2 linked regions of the Amycolatopsis sp. NBC_01488 genome follow. The main gene of each other region encodes a partner of the protein of the gene in region 2 in a complex. Links are inferred from orthologs where the notes say so. Each region holds a gene or a part of one and is shown on either strand. Other genes may lie near its edges. The genes, in order: rpsJ and nusB.

The links.
Region 1: the proteins of nusB (region 2) and rpsJ are in contact, whole or in part, in a solved structure (PDB 3D3B), measured with the Escherichia coli proteins. The link is inferred for Amycolatopsis sp. NBC_01488 from one-to-one orthologs.

Annotation. Positions count from the first base shown.
Region 1 is NZ_CP109434.1:1,662,735-1,668,437, reverse strand. What follows is about bases 1,169-3,985. They hold rpsJ (30S ribosomal protein S10), read left to right. Parts: upstream 1,169-2,332; coding sequence 2,333-2,638; downstream 2,639-3,985. Other genes in these bases: rplD (50S ribosomal protein L4), read left to right, coding at 3,323-3,985; rplC (50S ribosomal protein L3), read left to right, coding at 2,670-3,326; tuf (elongation factor Tu), read left to right, coding at 1,169-1,923. Also shown: fusA (elongation factor G), read left to right, coding at 1-598; more of tuf, read left to right, coding at 730-1,168; more of rplD, read left to right, coding at 3,986-4,012; rplW (50S ribosomal protein L23), read left to right, coding at 4,009-4,320; rplB (50S ribosomal protein L2), read left to right, coding at 4,336-5,172; rpsS (30S ribosomal protein S19), read left to right, coding at 5,191-5,472; rplV (50S ribosomal protein L22), read left to right, coding at 5,502-5,703. UniProt on the Escherichia coli protein: Involved in the binding of tRNA to the ribosomes. Part of the processive rRNA transcription and antitermination complex (rrnTAC). The complex forms an RNA-chaperone ring around the RNA exit tunnel of RNA polymerase (RNAP).
Region 2 is NZ_CP109434.1:8,856,210-8,862,068, forward strand. What follows is about bases 1,870-4,842. They hold nusB (transcription antitermination factor NusB), read right to left. Parts: upstream 3,598-4,842; coding sequence 3,142-3,597; downstream 1,870-3,141. Other genes in these bases: pyrR (bifunctional pyr operon transcriptional regulator/uracil phosphoribosyltransferase PyrR), read right to left, coding at 1,870-2,168; bldD (transcriptional regulator BldD), read left to right, coding at 2,418-2,906; efp (elongation factor P), read right to left, coding at 3,597-4,160; OG738_RS41600 (M24 family metallopeptidase), read right to left, coding at 4,205-4,842. In the rest of the region: OG738_RS41570 (dihydroorotase), read right to left, coding at 1-643; OG738_RS41575 (aspartate carbamoyltransferase catalytic subunit), read right to left, coding at 640-1,572; more of pyrR, read right to left, coding at 1,569-1,869; more of OG738_RS41600, read right to left, coding at 4,843-5,293; OG738_RS41605 (B-4DMT family transporter), read left to right, coding at 5,357-5,859. UniProt on the Escherichia coli protein: Part of the processive rRNA transcription and antitermination complex (rrnTAC). The complex forms an RNA-chaperone ring around the RNA exit tunnel of RNA polymerase (RNAP).

The sequences.
Region 1 (5,703 bases), 7.2 Mb from region 2 along the record:
GAAGCAGACCGGTGGTTCCGGCCAGTTCGCGAAGGTCATCGTGAAGCTGGAGCCGCTCGAGCGCACCGACGGCGCGCTCTACGAGTTCGACAACAAGGTGACCGGTGGTCGCGTGCCGCGGGAGTACATCCCGTCGGTCGACGCGGGCGCGCAGGACGCGATGCAGTACGGCGTCCTGGCCGGCTACCCGCTCGTCGGGTTGAAGTTCACCCTGTTGGACGGTGCTTACCACGAGGTCGACTCTTCGGAGATGGCGTTCAAGATCGCCGGTTCCATGGCGATGAAGGAAGCCGCGAAGAAGGCCGGCCCGGTGATCCTGGAGCCGATGATGGCGGTCGAGGTGACCACGCCCGAGGACTACATGGGTGACGTCATCGGTGACCTCAACTCCCGCCGTGGTCAGATCCAGGCCATGGAGGAGCGTGCGGGCACCCGCGTCGTGAAGGCGCTGGTCCCGCTGTCGGAGATGTTCGGCTACGTCGGCGACCTGCGGTCCCGCACCCAGGGCCGGGCGAACTACTCCATGGTGTTCGACTCCTACGCCGAGGTTCCCGCGAACGTCGCGAAGGAAATCATCGCGAAGGCGACGGGGGAGTAAAACCCCTCACCGCGCGCGGGCATTAAGGGACTCTCCTGAACGTCCGCTAGCACCGACGAAGGAACATTCGGAGGGCAGCAGCCACGCTGCCCTCCGAGCACAAAGCGAAATCAGTCCAGGAGGACATTCCAGTGGCGAAGGCGAAGTTCGAGCGGAGCAAGCCGCACGTCAACATCGGGACCATCGGTCACGTCGACCACGGCAAGACCACGCTGACCGCGGCGATCACCAAGGTTCTGCACGACAAGTACCCGGAGCTCAACGAGTCCCGGGCGTTCGACCAGATCGACAACGCGCCGGAAGAGAAGCAGCGCGGCATCACGATCAACATCTCGCACGTCGAGTACCAGACCGAGAAGCGTCACTACGCGCACGTCGACGCCCCCGGTCACGCGGACTACATCAAGAACATGATCACCGGTGCCGCTCAGATGGACGGCGCGATCCTCGTGGTCGCGGCGACCGACGGCCCGATGCCGCAGACCCGTGAGCACGTGCTGCTCGCCCGCCAGGTCGGCGTGCCCTACATCGTGGTCGCGCTGAACAAGGCCGACATGGTCGACGACGAGGAGATCCTCGAGCTCGTCGAGCTCGAGGTCCGCGAGCTGCTGTCCTCGCAGGAGTTCCCGGGCGACGACGCTCCGGTCGTGCGCGTCTCGGGCCTGAAGGCCCTCGAGGGCGACGCCAAGTGGGGCGAAGCCGTTCTCGAGCTGATGGCGGCCGTCGACGACAACGTGCCGGACCCGGTGCGTGAGCTCGACAAGCCGTTCCTGATGCCGATCGAAGACGTCTTCACCATCACCGGCCGCGGCACCGTCGTGACCGGTCGTGTGGAGCGTGGCGTCGTGAACGTCAACGAAGAGGTCGAGATCGTCGGCATCAAGGAGAAGTCGCAGAAGACGACTGTCACCGGTGTCGAGATGTTCCGCAAGCTGCTCGACTCGGGCCAGGCGGGCGACAACGTCGGCCTCCTGCTGCGCGGCATCAAGCGCGAGGACGTCGAGCGCGGCCAGGTCGTCGTGAAGCCGGGCACCACCACCCCGCACACCGAGTTCGAGGGCCGGGTCTACATCCTGTCCAAGGACGAGGGCGGCCGGCACACGCCGTTCTTCAACAACTACCGCCCGCAGTTCTACTTCCGCACCACGGACGTGACCGGCGTCGTGACCCTCCCCGAGGGCACCGAGATGGTCATGCCGGGCGACAACACGGACATCAGCGTCGTGCTGATCCAGCCGGTCGCCATGGACGAGGGTCTGCGCTTCGCCATCCGCGAGGGTGGCCGGACCGTCGGCGCGGGCCAGGTCACCAAGATCAACAAGTGATTTAGACGCCCCTCCCGGGGGCAATACACCCCCGGGTCAGGGGCGTCAAATCACGTGTGCGACACTATTCAGGTTGCTCGTCCTGGGGCGGCCGATTCCTGCGGGGGTCCGGCCGCCTCGGTGCGAGTGGCCACGGTCCGCCGAGCTCTTCCTTCGGGTTGCAGGCGAGCGGGCAAAGGCGGTGAGACGACAGTGCTCGCAAGAGCGTGCCGGCTCATAGCCTCCTCACGTTGAGGAAGACCAGGCAAGACGACGATCCCGCGGGATCCGTCTGTGCGTCGGGCGCGACACGCCCGACCGCGTGGACCGGGGACAGGGCCGTTGAACTGCGGAAACCCAGCGCCAGGTGGCAACACCGGGCCGGGTTTGTGAGATAGCGGCACGAGACGACAAGGAACGAGCAGCCACCATGGCGGGACAGAAGATCCGCATCCGGCTCAAGGCCTACGACCACGAGGCGATCGACACCTCGGCGCGCAAGATCGTGGAGACGGTCACGCGCACCGGCGCCCGGGTCGTCGGGCCGGTGCCGCTGCCCACCGAGAAGAACGTTTACTGCGTCATCCGCTCGCCGCACAAGTACAAGGACTCGCGCGAGCACTTCGAGATGCGCACGCACAAGCGTCTGATCGACATCCTCGACCCGACGCCGAAGACGGTCGACGCGCTCATGCGCATCGACCTGCCGGCGAGCGTCGACGTCAACATCCAGTAGCGGCTGGCGAGCGGCGGAGAGTAAGAGACTCATGTCTGACAGGCAGATGAAGGGCATCCTGGGCACCAAGCTCGGCATGACCCAGGTCTTCGACGAGCAGAACCGGGTTGTCCCGGTCACCGTCGTGAAGGCCGGACCGAACGTGGTGACCCAGGTTCGGACCCAGGACAAGGACGGCTACACGGCCGTGCAGCTGGCGTTCGGCGCGATCGACCCGCGCAAGGTGAACAAGCCGCGCACCGGCCACTACGACAAGGCGGGCGTGACTCCGCGCCGCTACCTTGCCGAGCTGCGTACCACCGACGCCGAGACCTACGAAGTCGGCCAGGAGATCACCGCCGAGGTGTTCGCCGCCGGCGTCGAGGTCGACGTCACCGGTACGAGCAAGGGCAAGGGCTACGCGGGTGTCATGAAGCGCCACGGCTTCAAGGGCCAGGGCGCGAGCCACGGTGCCCAGGCCGTGCACCGCAAGCCGGGCTCCATCGGTGGCTGCGCCACCCCCGGCCGCGTCTTCAAGGGCCTGCGCATGGCGGGCCGGATGGGCAACGACCGGGTCACCACGCAGAACCTGACCGTGCACGCCGTGCGTGCCGAGGACGGCCTGCTGCTGATCAAGGGCGCCGTGCCCGGTCCCAAGGGCGGCCTGCTGTTCGTGCGCAGCGCCGCGAAGGGTGGTAACTCCGAATGACAAGCGTCGAGCTGAAGACCCCGGCCGGTAAAGCCGACGGCACCGTGGACCTCCCCGAGGAGATCTTCGACGTGCAGGCCAATGTCGCGCTGATGCACCAGGTGGTGGTGGCCCAGCAGGCCGCCGCGCGCCAGGGCACGCACGACACGAAGACCCGTGGTGAGGTCTCCGGTGGCGGCAAGAAGCCGTACCGGCAGAAGGGCACCGGCCGTGCCCGCCAGGGTTCGACCCGCGCGCCGCAGTTCGTCGGCGGTGGCGTCGTCCACGGCCCCACGCCGCGTGACTACTCGCAGCGCACCCCGAAGAAGATGAAGGCCGCCGCCCTGCGTGGCGCCCTCTCCGACCGGGCCCGCGCCGGCCAGCTGCACGTCGTCACCGAGCTGGTGACCGGCGAGAAGCCGTCGACCAAGGCCGCCAAGACCGCCCTCGCCGCCGTCACGGCCGCGAAGCGCGTGCTCGTGGTGCTGCACCGGGACGACGAGCTGAGCTGGGTCTCCCTGCGGAACCTGCCCGAGGTGCACATCCTCTGGGCCGACCAGCTCAACACCTACGACGTGCTGGTCAACGACGACGTCGTGTTCACCAAGGCCGCGTACGACGCGTTCGTCGCCGGCCCCGTCCGCGGTAAGAGCGTCAAGGCTTCCGCGCGGTCGGGCGAGGTCACGGAAGGGAGTGACGAGAAGTGAGTTCGGTCGCCATTCCGGACCCCCGCGACATCCTGCTCGCGCCGGTCATCTCCGAGAAGTCCTACGGGCTGCTCGAGGACCACAAGTACACGTTCATCGTCCGCCCGGACGCCAACAAGACCCAGATCAAGATCGCGGTCGAGAAGGTGTTCGGCGTCAAGGTGGTCAGTGTCAACACGGCCAACCGCCAGGGCAAGCGGAAGCGGACTCGCGCGGGCTTCGGCAAGCGCAAGGACACCAAGCGCGCCATCGTGACTCTTTCGCCTGAGAGCAAGGCGATCGAGATCTTCGGCGGACCCACCGCGTAAAGGACTGAGCTGACAATGGGCATCCGCAAGTACAAGCCGACGACCCCGGGTCGTCGCGGTTCGAGCGTCTCGGACTTCGCCGAGATCACCCGCTCCACCCCGGAGAAGTCGCTGCTTCGTCCGCTGAGCGGTTCGGGCGGTCGCAACTCGTCCGGCAAGATCACCACCCGGCACAAGGGTGGCGGCCACAAGCGCGCTTACCGCGTCATCGACTTCCGTCGCAACGACAAGGACGGCATCCCCGCCAAGGTCGCGCACATCGAGTACGACCCCAACCGGTCCGCTCGCATCGCGCTGCTGCACTACGCCGACGGCGAGAAGCGCTACATCATCGCGCCGGAGAAGCTGAAGCAGGGCGACACCGTCGAGAACGGCCCCCGGGCCGACATCAAGCCGGGCAACAACCTGCCGCTGCGCAACATCCCGGTCGGCACCGTGATCCACGCGATCGAGCTCCGCCCCGGCGGCGGCGCGAAGATGGCGCGGTCCGCGGGCGCGAAGGTGCAGCTCGTCGCCAAGGACGGTCCGTACGCCCAGCTGCGTCTCCCCTCGGGCGAGATCCGCAACGTGGACGTGCGCAACCGCGCCACGGTCGGCGAGGTCGGCAACTCCGAGCACGCCAACATCAACTGGGGCAAGGCCGGCCGCAACCGCTGGCGCGGCAAGCGCCCCACGGTCCGTGGTGTCGTCATGAACCCGGTCGACCACCCGCACGGTGGTGGCGAGGGCAAGACGTCCGGTGGTCGTCACCCCGTCAACCCGAACGGCAAGCCCGAGGGGCGCACGCGCCGGCGCAAGCCGAGCGACGCCCTCATCGTCCGCCGCCGGCGTACCGGCAAGAACAAGCGCTGAGCAGGGAGGTAGAACAACATGCCACGTAGCCTCAAGAAGGGCCCGTTCGTGGACGACCACCTGCTCAAGAAGGTGGACGCGCTGAACGAATCGGGCAAGAAGACCGTGATCAAGACCTGGTCGCGCCGCTCGACGATCATCCCGGACTTCCTGGGTCACACGATCGCCGTGCACGACGGCCGCAAGCACGTCCCGGTGTTCGTCACCGAGGCCATGGTGGGTCACAAGCTGGGCGAGTTCGCCCCGACGCGGACCTTCAAGGGTCACATCAAGGACGACCGCAAGTCGCGCCGCCGCTGAGCGGGCACGAAACCAGACAGGAAGTAGCGATGAACGCCCAGAACGACGTGACGACCGAGGCTGAACTGCCTACGGCGTACGCGCGGGCTCGCTTCGTCCGGGACTCGCCGACCAAGGTGCGCCGGGTGATCGAGCTCATCAAGGGACGTAGCGCCGCCGACGCCTTGGCCGTGCTCCGGTTCGCCCCGCAGGCGGCCAGCGAGCCGGTCGCGAAGGTGCTCGCCAGCGCCG
Region 2 (5,859 bases):
CGCGGGCCACGATGGACTCCTCCGCGGCGGCCGGCCAGCCGGTGTAGCCGAGCCGGGCCGCGCGCTCGCCCTCGTGGGCCTGGGCGCCGACGGTCAGCCGCGGCTCCTCGGCGTGCTGGGCGATGACAGCGTCCAGCGCGGTCGAGTATTCCAGCGCGCGGCGCATCAGCAGTGGGTCGGCGACGCAGAGGCCGTCGTCGGAGAAGACCTTGACCCGGGCCTGCGAGTTCGCCATGGTGCCCAGCTCGGCGAGCTTCTCGCCCTTGAGCCCGACGGTGACCGCGCCGACCGGGTGGACGTCGACCAGGCCGACTTCCTGCCCGCGCCGCCACACGTGCTCGACGATCACGGCGTTGTCCGCGACCGGGTCGGTGTTGGCCATGGCGAACACCGCGGTGTAGCCGCCGAGCGCCGCCGCGGCCGAGCCGGTCTCGATCGTCTCGGTGTCCTCGCGGCCGGGTTCGCGCAGGTGGGTGTGCAGGTCGACGAAGCCGGGGAGCAGCACCTGACCCGCCGCTTCGATGATTTCGGCGTCTTCCGGGAGGTCGACGGTGCCGATCGCGGTGATCACCCCGTCCTCGACCAGGACGTCGACCGGGTCGCCTTCGCCGTAGGGGCGGGCGCCCTTGATCACGGTGCTCACGCGGCGGCTCCTTCGCTGGCCAGGAGGTGGTAGAGGACCGCCATGCGCACGTGGACGCCGTTGCGGACCTGTTCGGTGATGGCCGAGGCCGGGGAGTCGGCGACCGCGCTCGCGATCTCCATCCCGCGCAGCATCGGGCCGGGGTGCAGCACGACGGCGTGGTCCGGCAGCAGCTTCTGCCGCCGTTCCGAGAGGCCGTAGACGATCGAGTACTCGCGCGCCGACGGGAAGAAGCCGCCGTGCATGCGCTCGGCTTGGACGCGCAGCATCATCACCGCGTCGACCGCGGGCAGCTCGGCGTCCAGGTCGTGCGAAACGGTCACCGGCAGGCTCTCGACGCCGTAGGGCAGCAACGTCGGCGGCGCGACCAGCACCACCTCCGCGCCAAGCGCCGACAGCAGGTGGATGTTCGAGCGGGCGACGCGGCTGTGCAGGACGTCCCCGACGATGGCGATCCGGCGGTCCTTGAGCGAGCCGAGCCGCTCCCGCAGCGTCGCCGCGTCGAGCAGCGCCTGCGTCGGGTGCTCGTGGGTGCCGTCGCCGGCGTTGACCACCGACGTGCCCGGCTCGGCCAGCCACTCCGAGAGCCGCTGGGCGGCGCCGCTGGCGGGGTGCCGGACGATCACGCAGTCGGCGCCCGCGGCGGCCAGCGTCAACGCCGTGTCACGCAGGGATTCGCCCTTGTTGACCGAGGAACTGGACGCCGAGACGTTGATCACGTCGGCGCTCATCCACTTCCCGGCGATCTCGAACGACACCCGGGTGCGGGTCGAGTTCTCGTAGAACAGGGTGATCACCGTGCGGCCGCGCAACGTCGGCAGCTTCTTGACCTCGCGGCCGAGCAGCGTGTGCTTCAGCTCGTCCGCGGTGTCGAGCACGGCCGTGGCGACCGCCGGGTCCAGGCCGTCGGTGGCGAGCAGGTGCTTCACGAGTCCTCTCCAGCAGCTTCGGACGGACGCAGCAGGACGGCGTCCCGGCCGTCGATCTCGGCCAGCAGGACGGACACGCCCTCGGTGCGCGCGGTCGGCACGTTCTTGCCCACGTAGTCGGCGCGGATCGGCAGCTCGCGGTGACCGCGGTCGACCAGGACGGCCAGCTGCACCGCGCGGGGACGGCCGTGATCACGGAGGGCATCGAGCGCGGCCCGGATCGTGCGGCCGGAGAAGAGCACGTCGTCGACCAGGATCACCACCCGGTCGTCGATGCCGTCGGCGGGCAGCTGCGTCTGTTCGAGCGCGCGCGGCGGGCGGCGGCGGAGGTCGTCCCGGTAGAGGGTGACGTCGAGGGCGCCGGTCGGCGGCCGGACTCCGGAGAACTCGCCGATCTTGTCGGCCAGGCGGCTCGCGAGCGGAGTGCCGCGGCTGGGAATCCCGAGCAACACGGGCGGGGTAGTGCTCTCCGCACCGTTCGCGGTCTTTTCGATGACCTGATGGGCCATTCGGGCGATCGTGCGCGCGACATCGCCGGCCGTCAGGAGCTCGCGCTCCCCGGCCGAACCAGCCGCGCCACGCGGACGTGACGACACTGCGGACTCCTTCCCCGCCTCACCGGACGGGTCCTTAAAGGACGTCTGTTCCCCTGCTGGTCGGGGCTTTCGCACCGACAGTAGCAGGCACTTTGCTCAGTCTTACGGGTGGTGTGGCGTGATTCGCGGCAAGCTCGCGCTTGACCTGGTGACAACAATGCGTAACCATTACTCTGAGTATTCGACTCGAAGAGTCCCCTGGACCGGTCACCCCGACCGGGAAGGGGGTGGAGAACGGAGAACGACCAGATGGGCGATTACGCCAAGGCGCTCGGGGCCAAGCTCCGCGGGATCCGCCAGCAGCAGGGCCTGTCCCTGCACGGGGTCGAGCAGAAGTCCGGTGGGCGCTGGAAGGCCGTCGTCGTCGGCTCGTACGAGCGTGGCGACCGTGCCGTCACCGTGCAGAAGCTGGCCGAGCTGGCCGACTTCTACGGCGTGCCGGTGGTCGAGCTGCTGCCCGAGGGCCGGGTCCCCTCCGGCGCGGAGCCCGCCACCAAGATCGTGATCAACCTCGAGCGCCTGCAGCAGCTGCCGGCCGAAAAGGTGGGCCCGCTGGCCCGCTACGCGGCGACGATCCAGAGCCAGCGCGGCGACTACAACGGCAAGGTGCTCTCGATCCGCACCGAGGACCTGCGGTCGCTGGCGATCATCTACGACATGACCCCGGGCGAGCTGACCGAGCAGCTCATCGACTGGGGCGTGCTGCCCCCGGAAGCGCGTCCTTCCAAGGAGGACTGATTGCCGGTGCGCGAAACCGACGCAGTGAGCGTTCCCCGGTGGGGCACCGGAGACGCTCACTGACTCGTCGGGGGGCTCGTTCGGGGGCGAGCCCTGCTCGCGGAAAGCGCGAGCCGCGCTCACTTCGCCGTGTTTTGTGGGGGCGCAGCCCCCACGCCCCACCCGGGGGCAAGCCCCCGGACCCCGGTCGTGGTCACCTTGACCGGAACCGCCTGACCGGGGGGCCAGGCGGGCTCTACAGAACCGCGCGGAGGCGGTCGGCGATCGTGCCGATCCGGCCCAGCACGCCGTTGACGAACCGCGGCGAATCGTCCGTGGACAGTTCCTTCGCCAGGCCGACGGCCTCGTCGATCGCGACCGGGTCCGGCACGTCCGCGGCCCAGAGCAGCTCGTAGACCCCGACCCGCAGCACCGCGAGGTCGACCTTCGGCATCCGCTCCAGGGTCCAGCCCTGCGCGTGCTCGGCCAGCAGCTCGTCGATCTGCGCCTTTCGGCCGGTGACCCCCTCGACCAGGCTGATCGTGTAGTCCCCGATCGGGTCGACTTCGGTCGCGCCGACCCGGTCGGCCAGCAGCGTCACCGCGTCGGTGTCGCGCTGCGAGGCCTCGTACAGCATTTCCACCGCGCGGCGGCGTGCCTGCCGCCGGCTGATCGCGCCGCCGCGGTTGGGGTGGGGCTTCGAAGTCGGCATCAGCTGGAGACGCGGCCCAGGTAACGGCCGTCGCGGGTGTCGACCTTGATCTTCTCGCCGGTGGACAGGAACAGCGGGACCTGGATCTCCGCGCCGGTCTCCAGCGTCGCCGGCTTGGTGCCGCCGGTGGAGCGGTCGCCCTGCAGGCCCGGGTCCGTGTGCTGGATGATGATCTCGACCGACGTCGGGAGCTCGACGTAGAGCGGCTCGTTCTCGTGCACCGCGACCTGGACCTCGGTGTTCTCGAGCATGTAGTTCGCGTTGTCGCCGACGACCTCGGCCGGGACCGTGATCTGGTCGTAGGTGTCGCCGTCCATGAACACGAAGTCCTGGCCGTCCTTGTACAGGTAGGTCATGTTCCGGCGGTCGACCGTGGCCGTCTCGACCTTCGTGCCCGCGTTGAACGTCTTGTCGACCACCTTGCCGGTGAGCACGTGCTTGAGCGTCGTGCGCACGAAGGCACCGCCCTTGCCCGGCTTGACGTGCTGGAACGCGGTGACGGTCCACAGCTGGCCCTCGAGGTTGAGGACGAGCCCGTTCTTCAGGTCGTTGGTGGTGGCCACGAGCTTGCAGTCTCCTGTGTCGATCTTCGGGTTCGGGGCCGCTGTCAGACGACCACGAGGTTCTTGGTGCTCAGGGTGAGGAGTTCGGGCTCCCCAGCCCGCACGACGAGCGTGTCCTCGATGCGCACGCCACCGCGCCCCGCGAGGTAGACGCCGGGCTCGACGGTGACCGCCATACCGGCGGACAGTGTACCGACGCCCGTCGCGGCGAAGCTGGGCGCCTCGTGGATCTGCAGGCCGACGCCGTGGCCGAGACCGTGCGCGAAGTGCTCGCCGTGCCCCGCGTCCGCGATCACCTTCCGCGCCGCGGCGTCCACATCGGACACTTCGGCGCCGGGCACGACCGCGTCGACCCCGGCCGCCTGGGCGGCGTGCACGAGGCCGTACACCTCCCGCTGCCAGTCCGCGGGCTCGCCGAGCACGAAGGTGCGGGTCATGTCGGAGTGGTACCCGTCGACCGTCGCACCGAAGTCCAGCTTGACGAAGTCGCCGCGCTTGAGTTCGGCGTGCGTCGGCTGGTGGTGCGGGATGGCCGAGTGTGCGCCGGCGGCGATGATGGACGAGAAGCTGGGCTCGCTCGAGCCGTGCTCCAGCATCCGGTTCTCCAGGTCACGGGCGATGTCCAGCTCGGTCCGGCCCGGCCGCAGTCCCCCGGCGGCGAGCAGGTCCTCCAGCGCCCGGTCGGCGGCGGCGCACGCCTGGCGCAGCGCCTCGATCTCGCCTTCGTCCTTCACTTCGCGCAGCCGCTCGACCAGGCCGGGGGTCCGTTCGAGGGCGACTACCTTCTTGAGGGACTCGTACTCCTCGACGCTGACGTGCTGACTCTCGAAGCCGACGCGCCCGTAGGTCTTGGCGTCCTTCGCGGCCTTGGCGACCAGCGCGGCGGCGCTGGCCCGGTCGACGACCTTGGCCAGGTCGGGCACCTCGGCGGCGGACTGGGTCGTGTAGCGGCCGTCGGTGCAGAAGAGCGTCTTCCCGTCGCCCTCGGCGTGCAGCAGCACGGCGGCGTTCGAGCCGGTGAACCCGGTGAGGTAGCGGATGTTGAGCAGATCGGTGACCAGCAGCGCGTCGACACCGGCTTCGGTCAGCAGCCCGCGCAGCGCCGCCCGGCGTCGTCCATGGGTTTCAGGCACGGGTCCCAGCGTAGTGGGCGCTTGCTGGGCGACTCGCCAGTAACCTGGCCTACACTCCGCAGGATGAGCGCTTGGGTGATCCGCGGACTCGGGATGGCGGTGCTCCACGGTGTCGCGCTGACGCTGCTGGCCAAGTACGCCGTGTACCACCCGACGGACCAGACGCTGATGACGTCGGTGGCCCTGGCGGTCCTGGTGGGAGCGGCGGCGCTGTGGAGCGCCCTGGACGCGTGGCGCGGCCTCCCCGACCGCGGCCGTGCGTGGTTCATCGCGGCGCTGGTGACCGGAGTGGTGTCGGGCATCCTGTACGTGATCGGGCGCGCGGTGTTCGTCGACCAGACGGGCGTGTCCGAGCTGGGCGGAGCACTCACCGGCGGGGCGGCGTTCTCGGCGTTGCTGGTGCTGGTGCCGGCTGGGCTCGGGTTGTTCGTGGGCGGCCGCATCGGCCGGCCGCGCCCGGCGGACGAAGACGACGAGGAAGTGCTTCCGCCTGCGCCTGCGCTTTCGCCGCGACCGCGCGGCCGGGGTCGGGCGTCGGCCGAGGAGCCGTCGCCACAGCCGCGGCC